DNA from 3 places in the Mesorhizobium sp. P160219 genome. Region 2 is predicted to be linked to each of the others. Evidence: predicted binding sites of a transcription regulator. Region 2 holds the regulator's gene; each other region holds the start of a gene.
What was found. Region 2 encodes LexA, which represses DNA repair genes until DNA is damaged. Its sites were predicted from a motif close to TGTTCNNNNTGTGTTCNG; they were not measured.
Positions count from the first base shown of each region.

Region 1 (4,636 bases), 4.1 Mb from region 2:
GCGTCAAGATGGGCGACTACAAGATGATCGACACCATGATCAAGGACGGGTTGTGGGACGCCTTCAACGGCTACCACATGGGCAACACCGCCGAGAACGTCGCCCGCCAGTTCCAGATCACCCGCGACGACCAGGACCAGTTTGCGCTCGCCTCGCAAAACAAGGCCGAGGCCGCGCAGAAGGCCGGCAAGTTCAAGGACGAGATCGTCGCCTTCACGATCAAGGGCAGGAAGGGCGACACTGTCGTCGACCAGGACGAGTACATCCGCCACGGCGCCACCATCGACGCCATGTCCAAGCTGAAGCCGGCTTTCGACAAGGACGGCACCGTGACCGCCGCCAACGCGTCGGGCATCAATGACGGCGCCGCCGGCGCGCTGCTGATGAGCGAGGCTGAAGCCACAAGGCGCGGCATCACCCCGCTGGTGCGCATCGCATCCTGGGCGACGGCCGGCGTCGATCCGGCGATCATGGGAACCGGACCTATTCCCGCCTCGAAGCGGGCGCTCGAGAAGGCCGGCTGGTCGGTCAAGGACCTCGACCTTGTCGAGGCCAATGAAGCCTTCGCCGCGCAGGCCTGCGCCGTCAACAAGGGCATGGGCTGGGATACGTCGATCGTCAACGTCAATGGCGGCGCCATCGCCATCGGCCATCCGATCGGCGCGTCGGGCGCCCGCGTCTTCAACACGCTGGTTTTCGAGATGCGCCGCCGCGGCGCCAAGAAGGGCCTTGCCACGCTGTGCATCGGCGGCGGCATGGGCGTCGCTCTGTGCGTGGAAGCGCTGTGAACAAGAAGTGAGTAGTGAATAGGGAGTAGTGAATAGGGAAGAAGGAGCAGCGCGGCGGGATATCGATCCCTACTCGCTATTCCCTACTCCCTATTCCCTTCTTCCGACCAAAGGGAGGAAGAACTTTCAATGACCAAAGTAGCGCTCGTCACCGGTGGATCGCGCGGCATCGGCGCCGCCATATCGATCGGCCTGAAGAATGCCGGTTACACCGTTGCCGCCAACTATGCCGGCAATGACGAGGCAGCGGGGAAGTTCAGCGCACAAACCGGCATCAAGGCCTACAAATGGTCGGTCGCCGACTACGACGCCTGTGCCGCCGGAATCAAACAGGTCGAGGCCGATCTCGGCCCGGTCTCGGTGCTGGTCAACAATGCCGGCATTACCCGCGACGCCATGTTCCACAAGCTGACGCGCGAGCAGTGGAAGGAAGTCATCGACACCAATCTGTCTGGGGTCTTCAACATGACGCATCCGCTGTGGGGCGGCATGCGCGACCGCAAATTCGGCCGCGTCATCACCATTTCCTCCATCAACGGCCAGAAAGGCCAGGCCGGCCAGGTCAACTATTCCGCCGCAAAGGCCGGCGACATCGGCTTCTCGAAGGCGCTGGCGCAGGAGGGCGCGCGCGCGGGCATCACAGTCAATGTCATCTGCCCCGGCTACATCGCCACCGAGATGGTCAAGGCGATCGACGAGAAGGTGCTGAATGAACGCATCATCCCGCAGATTCCGGTCGGCCGCCTCGGCGAACCGGAAGAGATCGCGCGTTGCGTCGTCTTCCTCGCTTCCGAAGACGCCGGCTTCATCACCGGTTCGACCATCACAGCCAATGGCGGCCAGTATTTCGCCTGAACGACAGCATTTCGCCCGGTAGGACGGGCCGGCTTATGGCCCGTTTTTTCATCGCCGGCCGGCGATGTTCCCGGGCTGCGCGCTAGACATTGACCCGTTCCGGCACGCAAAGATTAACGATTTCCAGGCGCCCTGTGCAAAACCCGGTTCGCAAGCTGTGAATTCTCGGTGGACAAGCTGTGGATAACACAACATGTTGGGGTGAACAAACCAGGAAAATCCCGCCATCGCTGATTCATAGCCGATTCGTTCCGGCTTTGAGCGCAACGTTAACGACCAAGGCCGAAAATCACCGGCAAATGGTTAAGGCCGATTAAGAAAATTCAACAATTTCATAATGTTGGCCGAGGCGTATCGGATCACGACGATGCCCCGCCGGCAAAGGTTAACGCCAATGGTCGCCTTGCAGGAATCGGGCCAGTTTCCGCGATTCAGCATATGGTGAGACTCAGGCTCGCAAAATCCACATGTAGCCGTGAACAAAAGCTGAATCTACCGGAGTCACTGATTCGTCGCCGATTCGTTCCAGACTCGTTCCAACTGTTAATTGAGACCTCAAAGACGAACCGTGGGATTGCCGGCCGGAACATTCCGCTTTCGCTTCGCGCCTGAAATCCCTATGTGTCGCCTGTCATACGCGCCACGCGAGGCGCGCTCCCGACAACACGATGCAGAAAGCCTCATCTCCAGGCCGATGAACATCCAGCCGAAACACACCGAGCCGCTGATCCTGTCGGGCCGCGACGTGACTGCCGTGCTGGGTCCGACCAACACCGGCAAGACCCATCTCGCCATCGAGCGCATGGTGGCGCATGAGAGCGGCATTATCGGCCTGCCGCTCCGCCTTCTGGCGCGCGAGGTCTATGCCCGCGTCTGCGAAAAGGTCGGCGCCCACAAGGTGGCGCTCATCACCGGCGAGGAAAAAATCCAGCCGCCCGGCGCGAAATATTCGGTCTGCACCGTCGAAGCCATGCCGCGCGAGACCGACGTTGCCTTCGTCGCCATCGACGAGGTGCAGCTCGCCGGCGACCTCGAGCGCGGCCACATCTTCACCGACCGTATCCTGCACCTACGCGGCCGCCAGGAAACGCTGCTGCTCGGCGCGGCCACCATGCATGGCATCCTGCAAAAGCTGCTGAGAGGCGTCTCGGTGGTGACGCGCCCTCGCCTGTCGCACCTGGCCTATGCCGGTTCGAAGAAATTGACCCGCCTGCCGCGGCGTACGGCCATCGTCGCCTTCTCCGCCGACGAGGTCTATGCCATCGCTGAGCTGATCCGCCGCCAGCAAGGAGGAGCGGCGGTCGTGCTCGGCGCGCTGTCGCCCCGCACCCGCAACGCCCAGGTGGCAATGTTCCAGGCAGGCGACGTCGACTATCTCGTCGCCACCGACGCCATCGGCATGGGCCTCAACCTTGATCTCGATCATGTCGCCTTCGCCCAGAACCGCAAATTCGACGGCTACCAATACCGCAACCTGACGGCGGCCGAGCTCGGCCAGATCGCCGGCCGCGCCGGCCGGCATCTGCGCGACGGCACCTTCGGCGTCACCGGCCAGGTCGATCCGCTGGACGAGGAACTGGTCAAGCGCATCGAGGGGCACGAGTTCGATCCGGTGAAGGTGCTGCAATGGCGCACCGCGCATTTCGACTTCGCCAGCCTCGACGCGCTGAAGCGCTCGATCGAAACCAACGCGCCGGTCGAAGGCCTGACGCGCGCGCTGCCGGCGGTCGATGCGCAGGCGCTCGAACATCTCTCCCGCGACGAGGACATCCGCGCGCTGGCTACCAATGCCAAGCGCGTGGCGCTGCTGTGGGAAGCCTGCGCGTTGCCGGACTACCGCAAGATCGCGCCGGCCCAGCACTCCGACCTGATCGCTTCTATCTACACCGACCTCGCCAAACACGGCCATGTCGACGAGAACTACATGGCCGAGCAGGTGCGCCGCGCCGATACGACCGAGGGGGACATCGACACGCTGTCGCACCGCATTGCGCAGATCCGCACCTGGACATTCGTGTCCAACCGGCCGGGCTGGCTGGCCGATCAGGCACACTGGCGGGAAAAGACGCGCGAAATCGAAGACAGATTGTCGGATGCGCTGCATGAGCGGTTGACGAAACGGTTTGTAGACCGCAGGACTTCCGTCCTCATGCGGCGCCTTAGAGAAAATACAATGCCTGAAGCCGAAATCAGTCCTACCGGAACCGTCCTTGTCGAAGGCCATCATGTCGGCGAGTTGCAAGGGTTCCGCTTCACCGCCGACCAGAGCGCCGGCGGCGAAGACGCCAAGGCCGTGCGTACGGCAGCGCAAAAAGCGCTGGCCGCCGAGTTCGAGGCGCGTGCCGAACGCTTCGGCGCCTGCGCCAATGGCGACCTTGCGCTCGGCTCCGACGGCACGCTGCGCTGGATCGGCGCGCCGATCGGCACGCTGGTTGCCGGCGAGGACGCGCTGAAGCCGCGCCTGGTGCTTTTGGCCGACGAGCAGTTGACCGGCCCCGCCCGAGACAAGGTCGCCGCGCGCGCCGAGCGTTTCGTCAATTTCCAGATCGAGTCGCTGCTGAAGCCGCTGGTCGACTTGAAGAATGCCGAGCAGATCGCCGGCATCGGCCGTGGCATCGCCTTCCAGCTCGTCGAGCATTTCGGCCTCATCAACCGCCGCGACATCGCCGAGGAAATGAAGTCGCTCGACCAGGAGGGTCGCGCCGCCTTGCGTCGGCTCGGTGTGCGCTTCGGCGCCTACCACGTCTTCGTGCCGGCGCTGATCAAGCCGGCGCCCGCCGGACTGATTACGCTGTTGTGGGCGCTGAAGAACGACGGCAAGGACAAGCCGGGCTTTGGCGACGTGGTGCACGCACTGGCTTCCGGCCGCACCTCGGTGGTCATCGATCCTGCTTTCGACAAGAGCTTCTACAAGCTTGCCGGCTACCGCAATCTCGGCCGCCGCGCCGTGCGCATCGACATTCTGGAACGGCTGGCCGACCTGATCCGGCCTG
Region 1 covers NZ_JBYNWG010000001.1:299,276-303,911, forward strand. The annotation lists gene AC3EMP_RS01525 (acetyl-CoA C-acetyltransferase) at 1-788, shown strand, start outside; gene phbB (acetoacetyl-CoA reductase) at 918-1,643, shown strand; gene AC3EMP_RS01535 (helicase-related protein) at 2,338-4,636, shown strand, end outside.
Region 1: the regulator LexA is predicted to act here: its motif matches at 2,165-2,182, upstream of AC3EMP_RS01535 (helicase-related protein).

Region 2 (4,636 bases):
CTGCGCTACGCCCCGGAGCGGGTCAGGCTCTCGGCGCGGACCGTTCCCGCCGATATGACCGCCGGCTCCCTGATCACCGGCTATGCCAGGCTGTTGCCGCCGACCGGTCCGGTGCGGCCGGAGAGCTACGATTTCTCCTTCGACAGCTATTTCACCGGTATCGGCGGCAGCGGCTTCTTTCTCGGCAATCCGAAAACCATTGCTACGCAGGGACCGCCGCCGCTGACCGCGCGGCTCTCCTCGGCAATCGAGAACGCGCGCGAAAACATTGCCGACCATATCAGGGGCAAAATCGGCGGCGCCGAAGGCGAGATTGCCGCGGCGTTGATTGTCGGGGTGCGCGCCGGCATCCCGGACGAGGTCAACGAAGCGATGCGGCGCACCGGCATCTACCACATCATCTCCATCTCCGGCCTGCACATGGCGCTGGTTGCCGGCACCATCATGGCGTTGCTGCGTGGCGCCTTTGCGCTGTTTCCCGATTTCTCTTCGCGCCGCCCAGTCAAGAAATATGCAGCAGTGGCAGCACTCGTCTCCATCGCCGCCTATCTCGTCATTTCAGGCGTCGTGGTTGCCGCCGAGCGCAGCTTCATCATGCTGGCGGTCATGCTTGTCGCCGTGCTGTTTGATCGCGCCGCACTCACCATGCGCAATCTGGCGATCTCCGCCATTGCCGTCATCCTGGTGTCGCCGCACGAGGTGGTCGGTCCCAGCTTCCAGATGTCGTTTGCTGCCACCGCCGCCCTTGTCGGCGCCTATGCCGGCTGGGCCGATTACCGCGCCGACAAGGTGAGAACGCCGCCGGCAAAGCGCTCCTTCGTCGGCTTCCTGTCGCGAAAATTCGCGCTGGCCATGGGCGGCCTCGCCATGACCTCGATCATCGCCGGCAGTGCAACCTTGCTGTTCGCCATCTGGCATTTTCAGCGTGTGTCGCCGCTCAGCCTGATCGCCAATCTGGCCGTGATGCCGATTGTTTCGTTGATCGTCATGCCTTTTGCCGTGCTCAGCGCACTGGCGATGCCGTTCGGCGCCGACGGGCCGTTCCTCTATGTGATGGGCAAGGGTCTGATGGCGATGATCGCTATATCGGCCTGGATTTCCGAGCGCTCGCCGGTCGACGCCGTCGGGCTGATCTCCATCCGCTCGGTGCTGTTGGTGGCGGTCGCCCTCGTCATCGCCACCATGGCCACCACCTGGCTCAGGTTGGCGGCCGTGCCTTTCGCGCTGGCCGGCCTGTTGACGGTGCCGCAGGTGCTTACGCCCGACGTGCTCATATCCGAGGATGCGCATCTGGTGGCCATGCCGATCGGTGGCGGCGAACTCGCCCTCAACCGCGAACGCTCCAACGAATTCACCACGGACAATTGGAAACGGGCGCTGCGGGCCGAAACCATTATCCCACCTGAGATTTTCGAGTCAACAGATACGCGGTTCGATCTCGATCCGCTCGATCTGCCGCCCGGCTCGCCCTTCTATTGCACCGGCGATCTCTGTATCGCCCGGCACCCTTCCGGAGCCATTGTAGCGCTTGCGAAAGACCGCAAGACGGCGCGGCCGGCCTGTGCCTTCGCGAGCCTGATCGTCATCGATGACGCCACCGCCTACAATCCGTGCCGCGACCCGCTGGTGCTGGTCGTGACGAAGAAACAGCTGGCCCGCGACGGCAGCGCCGCCGTCTTCTTCGATCCGCAATCGGCAGCTGCAGCGCCAACCATCCGCTTCGCCGTCGACAAGCCGTATCGCCCCTGGCACGAGCAACGCCGCTTCTCCCGCGAAGCGCGCGGCCTGCCGCCTTACAACCAGCGTGAAAAGTACAAACCCAAGCCGGCTCAGTAGCGCCGGATCAATCCGACAAGCTTGCCCTGCACCTTCACCCTGTCCGGTCCAAAAATGCGGGTCTCGTAGGCCGGGTTGGCGGCTTCCAGGGCGATCGAGGCGCCCTTGCGGCGGAAGCGTTTCAGGGTCGCTTCCTCATCGTCGACCAACGCCACCACGATCTCGCCGGGGCTGGCTGTGTCGGCATTGCGGATGATGACCGTGTCGCCATCGAAAATGCCGGCCTCGATCATCGAATCGCCCTTGACCTCGAGCGCGTAGTGTTCGCCGCCCATGATCATATCGGGCGGCACCGAGATCGAATGGGTCTGATGCTGGATGGCGTCGATCGGCACGCCGGCGGCGATGCGTCCCATAACCGGGATTGAAATCGCGGAAACGGCATCGTCATTGCCGGCCGACATCGAACGCGACGGCGAGCCCGGCTTGATCTGGCGGCCGAGACCGCCTTGGCCCAACGCGCCTTGTCCTTGGCCGCCTTGCCCTTGGCCGGTTTGACCAAGACTGCCCTGAATGACGCTCGGCGAAAACTTCCTCGCCGCATTGAGGCCTGGTGCGATCGAGTCGGGCAGCCGCAGCACTTCCAGCGCGCGCGCCCGGTTCGGCAGCCGGCGAATGAAACCGCGCTCCTCAAGCGCCGTGATCAGGCGGTGGATGCCGGACTTGGAGGCGAGGTCGAGCGCTTCCTTCATCTCGTCGAAGGACGGCGGGATTCCGCTCTCCTTCAGGCGTTCATGGATGAACATCAGAAGCTCATGTTGTTTGCGCGTCAGCATCGCGGCCCCCAAGGGTTCTGAAACCAGAATCAGAAAAAACAAACCCAGAACAAACACTATCTGTTCCAGTTGTGTTCCGCAACCTTTTAAAGTTTAATGAATGTGTTGACGTTTTGTTCAGCGTAACGTTCGGCGCTGCGAGCGCCGCCTGCGCCCAGTTGCCAGCAACGGGGTGAAACGAAGACAAAGTGCCCTGCGTCGTCGGCTACGATCGCCGCTTCCTTTTCGGACGGGGCTGCGCAGCATCCGCGCCGGGTTCGCTCTGGGCATAGACCTGCAGCGTGTAGCCGATGTGAGCGGTCATCAGAGTTTTCGCACGTTCGACGTCGCGATCGAGGGCCGCTTCCATCAGGGCGGTATGGTGTTCGATCGCCACGGCGTCGCGCAGGGCCGCCACGGCCTTCCGGTGTCCATCCGTGCGGCCGGCGGCGGCGCGCAGCGTCGGGGCCAGACCCAGAAAGCGGTGATGGCGATGCAATTGGTCGGAAATCGTCGCATTGAACTGCTGCAGCCAGCTGGATGTCGCGGCACTGAGCAGGGCCGCATGGAAGGCATCGTGTTTTTCGTACCACGCGTCGACCGCATCATCCGATGGATCGTCGAGAACAGACCCGCACCGTGAGAGACGATAGTGGGCGGCAACGACCGCGTCTTCCCACTCACGGTCGCCTTTCTCGATCGATTCCACCAGCAGGGGCAGTTCGACCACCAGCCGCGCACGCGCCAGATCCTCGAGCTCCGCCCGAGAGACGGGAGCGACCGCAAACCCGCGGTTGCTGATGGCGGTCACAAGCCGTTCCGCCTCCAGCCGCGACAGCGCCTCGCGCAACGGCGTCCAGCCGATGCCGTAGGTGTTGCGCAACGTGCTCAGCTTCAACGGCGCGGCAGGCGCCAGCCGGGTCGCAAGAATATCGCGCCTGAGCAGGCGATAGGCCACTTCCGTCTTCGAGGTCTGCTCGTCATCCAGCATCGTGATCCATCAGTCATAAACGCTCGGCGGATCATTATATATCAAAGCCTTTCAATGGGTGAATTATATATAATGTTTGACAGTTCAAGGGCGACCACTCAAGATCGCCGGCATGTTTGGGCGGCAGGCTCCGCCGCGCGCGTTTGTCCATGGAGGGGCGCCGGATCATGAGCACGACACCCGATCTCGCTGCAATCGAAGCAATGGATGCCGCCGATCCGCTGCGCTCCATGCGTGAACGCTTTGTCTTGCCGCAAGGCGTAATTTATCTCGACGGCAATTCGCTGGGTGCCGCGTCACCAGCCGTCTTCAGCGAATTGCAGCAGGCCGCCACGCAGGAATGGGCGCACGACCTCATTCGCGCCTGGAACACCGCTGGCTGGTTCAACATGCCGGTGGAACTGGGAGATCAGCTCGGACGACTGATCGGCGCGGCTGACGGGCAGACGGTGGTCTGCGACACAACCTCGATCAACATCTACAAGCTGCTGCACGCCGCGCTCGGCATGCGGCCGGCTCGGTCGGCCATCGTTGCCGAGGGCGACAGTTTCCCGACCGACCTCTACATGGCCGAAGGCGTCGCCTCGACCCGGCCGGGAACGCGGCTGCGGCTGGAGGGCGTCGACGCGGCCGCAATCGAGGAGCTGATCGACGACAGCGTTGCCGTCATCCTGGTCAACCACGTAAACTACAAATCCGGCCAGTTGCGCGACATGGCGGCGCTGACGCGCAAGGCACATGACGCCGGCGCGCTGATCATCTGGGACCTCTGCCACACCGCCGGCGCCTTGCCGGTCGAACTCGACCGTGCCAATGCCGATTTCGCTGTCGGCTGCACCTACAAATACCTCAATGGCGGCCCGGGCTCGCCGGCCTTCATCTACGCGGCCGAGCGCCACCATGGTGATATCAGGCAGCCGCTCAGCGGCTGGTGGGGCCATGCGCGGCCCTTTGCCTTCGAGCAGGGCTTTGCCGTCGGCAGCGGCATCCGCCGCTTCCTGTGCGGAACGCAGCCGGTGCTGTCGATGCGGGCGCTCAAGGGCGCGCTCGATAT
Region 2 covers NZ_JBYNWG010000001.1:4,351,351-4,355,986, forward strand. The annotation lists gene AC3EMP_RS21075 (ComEC/Rec2 family competence protein) at 1-1,836, shown strand, start outside; gene lexA (transcriptional repressor LexA) at 1,830-2,612, opposite strand; gene AC3EMP_RS21085 (GntR family transcriptional regulator) at 2,818-3,582, opposite strand; gene kynU (kynureninase) at 3,750-4,636, shown strand, end outside.

Region 3 (4,636 bases), 3.1 Mb from region 2:
CACGGCAATGGCCTTGCCCAGCAGCGACAACGCCGCCGTTGCCCCAAGCGCCACGGCGAGGTCCGGCTTGATCAGCTCAAGCTCCCGGCCGATCCACCAGCGGCAGGCCTGGACTTCGCCGGTATTTGGCTTCGAGTGGATGCGGCGCTTGCCGCGCGGCTCGAACTTGAAGTGCTTGACGGCGTTGGTGACGTAGACTTTTTGCCGGTCGACGCCTGCGTCATCGAGAATTGCATCGAACACTTTGCCCGCTGGCCCGATAAAAGGTTTGCCGGCGAGATCTTCCTGATCGCCAGGTTGTTCGCCGACGAAGACCACTTTGGCGTCATCCGGCCCCTCGCCGAACACGGTCTGTGTCGCGTCGCGCCACAACGGGCAGCGGCGGCAGCCTTTCGCGGCTTCGCGTAGCTCGGAAATGGTGTTGGCGTCATCGTCCGGCGCCTCGGCCGGCTCGCGCTTCGGCCAATGTTTCGCCTGCAGCTTGGCGTGGTGCGGCGCCGGCATTGTCGGCAGTCTGGCAATCATATCCCTGGCGGCCTCGTCCGCTCCTGCGATCAGATCTGGAATGAGCGAGGCCTCGGGAAGGTTCCGCCAATATTTCTTCGGCATCTCCTTCTGCATCGCCTTCACCTTGAGCCGCGCCGGGTTGAAGATGTTTTCGAAATAGGTCAGCCACAACGCCTCGGTGTCGTCCTGATCGGGTGCATCGCCCTTGGCCGCACCCGGCCCGATCGCCAGCCTTTCGCCGTTCCAGTCGGCGGAGGCATAGGGCGTCAGGATGGTCCAGCGCATGCCGGTGAACCGCCGGACGAAGAAATCCGCGTTGCGCTCGACAATGAAATGCTCCGGCTCGAACCAGGCGACGTAGCGCTCGTTCTCGCCGTCGCCGATCTTCCGGAAGCGTACGAAGGCATGCATCTTATGGCTGTCGCGCCGCACCGCCTTTTCCATGGCTTCGAGCCGCCTGGTGTCGGGATCGGATGCGATCGCCAGCAGTTTCGGCTCGGTGCGAAGGCGCCAAAGCATCCGGTAGAGAAAGGCAAACCGGCCGGGGTCGGAGTGGCAGAAGGCAGTTTCTGCATGGGCGATGAACTCGCGCGGGACGGTAAGCTGCGCGCCCTCTGGCACCGCCGGCAAGGCATCTTGAGGATCATTGGCGTCGGACCCGACACCCCAACTAATATCCTCAGGCCGGACCTCATTCAGCGCCAGACGCCGTGCCGCATCGCGCCAACCGGCGAAATCGGTCTGGCTCGCTAGCCGGACGGTGTATCGGGCAAGGTCGAGCTGGGCCGGCTGCATGGTCAAAACAGCGACAGTTGTTCGCAGGACTTTACGATCGTATCGCGCAGGCCTGTCTTGTCGGTGAGTCCGCCCGGCGACCAGCCTTCGGCGATGATGAAGGGCCTCAGCTTGGCGATCGAATGGCAGATCCGTCCGACATCTTCCAGCCGCATACGTCGGTGGCGGCGGGTTTCAAGGATCTTCGCCACCACCTTGGTGCCCAGACCCGGAACCCGCAGCAGCGCTTCCCGATCGGCGCGGTTGATGTCGACGGGAAACCTCGCCCGATTGCGCAAAGCCCAGGCGAGCTTGGGGTCAATGGCGAGATCGAGCATGCCGTCGCTGCTGCCGGCGAGGATTTCCGGCTGCGAAAAGCCGTAGAAACGCATCAGCCAGTCGGCCTGATAGAGCCGGTGCTCGCGCATCAGCGGCGGTTTTTGCAGCGGCAGCGACGATGACGAATCCGGGATTGGGCTGAAGGCGGAATAATAGACGCGCCGCAGGTGATAGCTGCCATAGAGCCGCGCGCTGGTGTGCAAAATGCCGTCGTCGGATGTTTTGTCGGCGCCGACAATCATCTGCGTCGACTGACCTCCGGGCGCAAAGCGTTCGCGCTTCTTGGTCCTCAGCGTCGGCTCGGCCTTTTCCTCCATCTTCCGGCGCAGGTTCGCCATGGAAAGCCGGATCGTTTCCGGCTTCTTCTCCGGCGCCAGTTTCTTGACGCCCTCATCGGTCGGCAGTTCGACGTTGATAGACAGCCGATCGGCGTAGAGCCCGGCCTGCTCGACCAGTTCGGCCGAGCTTTCCGGAATGGTCTTCAGATGAATATAGCCGGAGAATTTTTCGTCCAGCCGCAGCCGCCGCGCCACTTCCACCATTTCGGCCATGGTCTCGTCGGGCGAACGGATGACGCCGGAGGACAGGAACAGGCCTTCGATGTAGTTGCGCCGATAAAAGTCCATGGTCAGCTTCACCACCTCGTCGATGCTAAAGCGGGCGCGGCGCACATTCGATGACGAGCGGTTGATGCAGTAGCTGCAATCGTAAATGCAGAAATTGGTGAGCAGGATTTTCAGGAGCGAAATGCAGCGGCCATCCGGCGCGTAGGAATGGCAGATGCCCATGCCTTCTGTGGAGCCGATACCGCCGGATTGGAGCGAATCCTTCTTCGCCGAGCCGGACGAAGCACAGGAGGCGTCGTATTTGGCGGCGTCAGACAGGATTGCCAGCTTTTCACGGACGGTGGGCGCGCTCATCCGTTCATGATATGTTCTTGAAGGCTGCAGCGCCACCTCATTTGATGCAGGCGGCGAAAAAGTGATCGCCGCCCGCCGTCAGGGCAATCAGAGACCGTTTCGAAATTCGCTCTGGCGAGTCATATGGTGGTGGTTTCGAGAACCGAAGCGCAGCGGACATTTGGTCCGTGAGCATCGGAAGCGCAGAAACCACCATCGATGGCCGCCGGAGTAGAATTTCGAAACGGTCTCTCAGACCTCGTGCAGGTAGAGGTGGTAGTCCAGCTCGCTCACCGTACGCGCGACGCGCAGATACTCCGACTGCTTGATCGCCACGAAGGTGCGATGCAGATCCTCGCCAAGCGCCTCTTTCAGGAAGCTCGAGGCCCGCGCCGCCTCGATCGCGGCGCGCCAGTCGACCGGCATGGTCGTGCGCGTGACAGCGGCTTCATAGCCATTCCCAGTGGTTTCAGGGCCGGGGTCGAGGCCTTCGTCCAGACCCTTGATGATGCCGGCCAGCACCGTTGCCGCGATCAGGTAGGGATTGGCGTCGACGCCCGACGGCCGGTGCTCGATGCGCCGATTCTTGGCGTCGCCGGCCGGCACGCGCAGCGCCACCGAACGGTTGTTGACGCCCCAGGTCGGCGCCACCGGCGCATAGGACTGCGAGACGAAGCGCCGCCAGGAATTGGCGTGCGGCGCAAACACCAGCATCGATTCGGCCATGGTCTGGATCAGCCCGCCGAGCCCCTGCAGCAGCGGCAGCGACCAGCTTTCGCCGCCTGCTTCGGCAAAAACGTTGCGGCCGTTCTTGTCCTGCAGCGAAACATGGAAATGCATGCCGGAGCCGGCATATTTTTCGATCGGCTTGGCCATGAAGCAGGCGGTAACACCATGGCGGCGCGCCTGCGCCCGCACCAGCCGCTTCAACATGACGAGGTCGTCGGCCGCCCGCATGACATCCTTGCGGTAATTCAGCGTCAGCTCGTACTGGCCGGGCGCGTATTCGGAAATCACCGTTTCGGCCGGAATGCCTTGCGCCTTAGCCGCGGCATAGATGTCGGAAAACAGCGGCTCCATGCCGTGCAGATGGTCGACGGAATAGACTTCCGTCTTGGCCGAGCGGCGGCCGTCGAGCACGGCGTCCGCCGGCTTTACCTTGCCGTCGGCGTCACGCTCATTGGCAAGCAGGAAAAATTCGAGTTCGAAGGCGCCGGCGGGATAGAGGCCCTTGGCCGCCAAGATGTCGACCTGCCTGGCCAGCGCCAGCCGTGGGTCCGACGACATAGGCTGTCCCTCGAGATGGTACATCGCCATCAGCAACTGGCCGCGCGGCGGGTTCGTGCCGTAAAGCGGCACCAGCGTGCCGGGGATCGGCCATGCCCTGAGATCGCCGTCTCCAGTCGTCCAGATCAGCCCGGTTTCGTGCACATCCTCCCCGGTGATGTCGAGGCCGAGGATCGAGATCGGCATGTGGCGGCCGCCCTCGAAGATGCTTTTCAGCTCATGCCGGCGCACGATCTTGCCGCGGCCGACCCCGTTGGCGTCGGTCAAGACGATGTCGAAGGCTTCGATTTCGGGATGGGCGTCGAGAAAGGCTTGCGCCTCGGCGGGCGTCGAGCCCGAAGGTGAAGTCATGATTAGTGTACTCGAGTTTGGCTTGGCAGCTTGTCTCATGCCGTCAGCCTTGCCGCAACCGTGGCGAAGGCGGTGACCAGCCGGTTGACCTGGGCGCCGGTGGTGGCCGGTGAGATCAGCATCATGTTGTGAAAGGGCGCGATCAGCACGCCCTGGTTGACCAGCGCGACATGGATAGCCGCCTCAAGCTCCGGCGCATGGGCAGTCTCGGCTTCGGCGCCGTTCCTGAGCGGGCCAGGGGCGCAGATGAACTCGACGCGGGCGCCGACGCGGGCGACATGCCAGGGCAGATTGTAGCGATCGATGACGCCGGTCAGCCCGGCATCGAGCCGCAGGGCGAGGCGATCCATCCGGGCATAATTCTCCTGCGTCATCACCTCTTCGAGCGTTGCGCGCATGGCTGCGAACTGCAGCGGGTTCGCCGACAGCGTCGTGCCCATGCCGGAATAGCCCGGCTCCTTGGTTCGATTGTAGTCGGC
Region 3 covers NZ_JBYNWG010000001.1:1,215,497-1,220,132, reverse strand. The annotation lists gene AC3EMP_RS06125 (UdgX family uracil-DNA binding protein) at 1-1,302, opposite strand, end outside; gene AC3EMP_RS06120 (putative DNA modification/repair radical SAM protein) at 1,305-2,540, opposite strand; gene AC3EMP_RS06115 (glutamine synthetase family protein) at 2,772-4,157, opposite strand; gene AC3EMP_RS06110 (aspartate aminotransferase family protein) at 4,193-4,636, opposite strand, start outside.
Region 3: the regulator LexA is predicted to act here: its motif matches at 2,542-2,559, upstream of AC3EMP_RS06120 (putative DNA modification/repair radical SAM protein).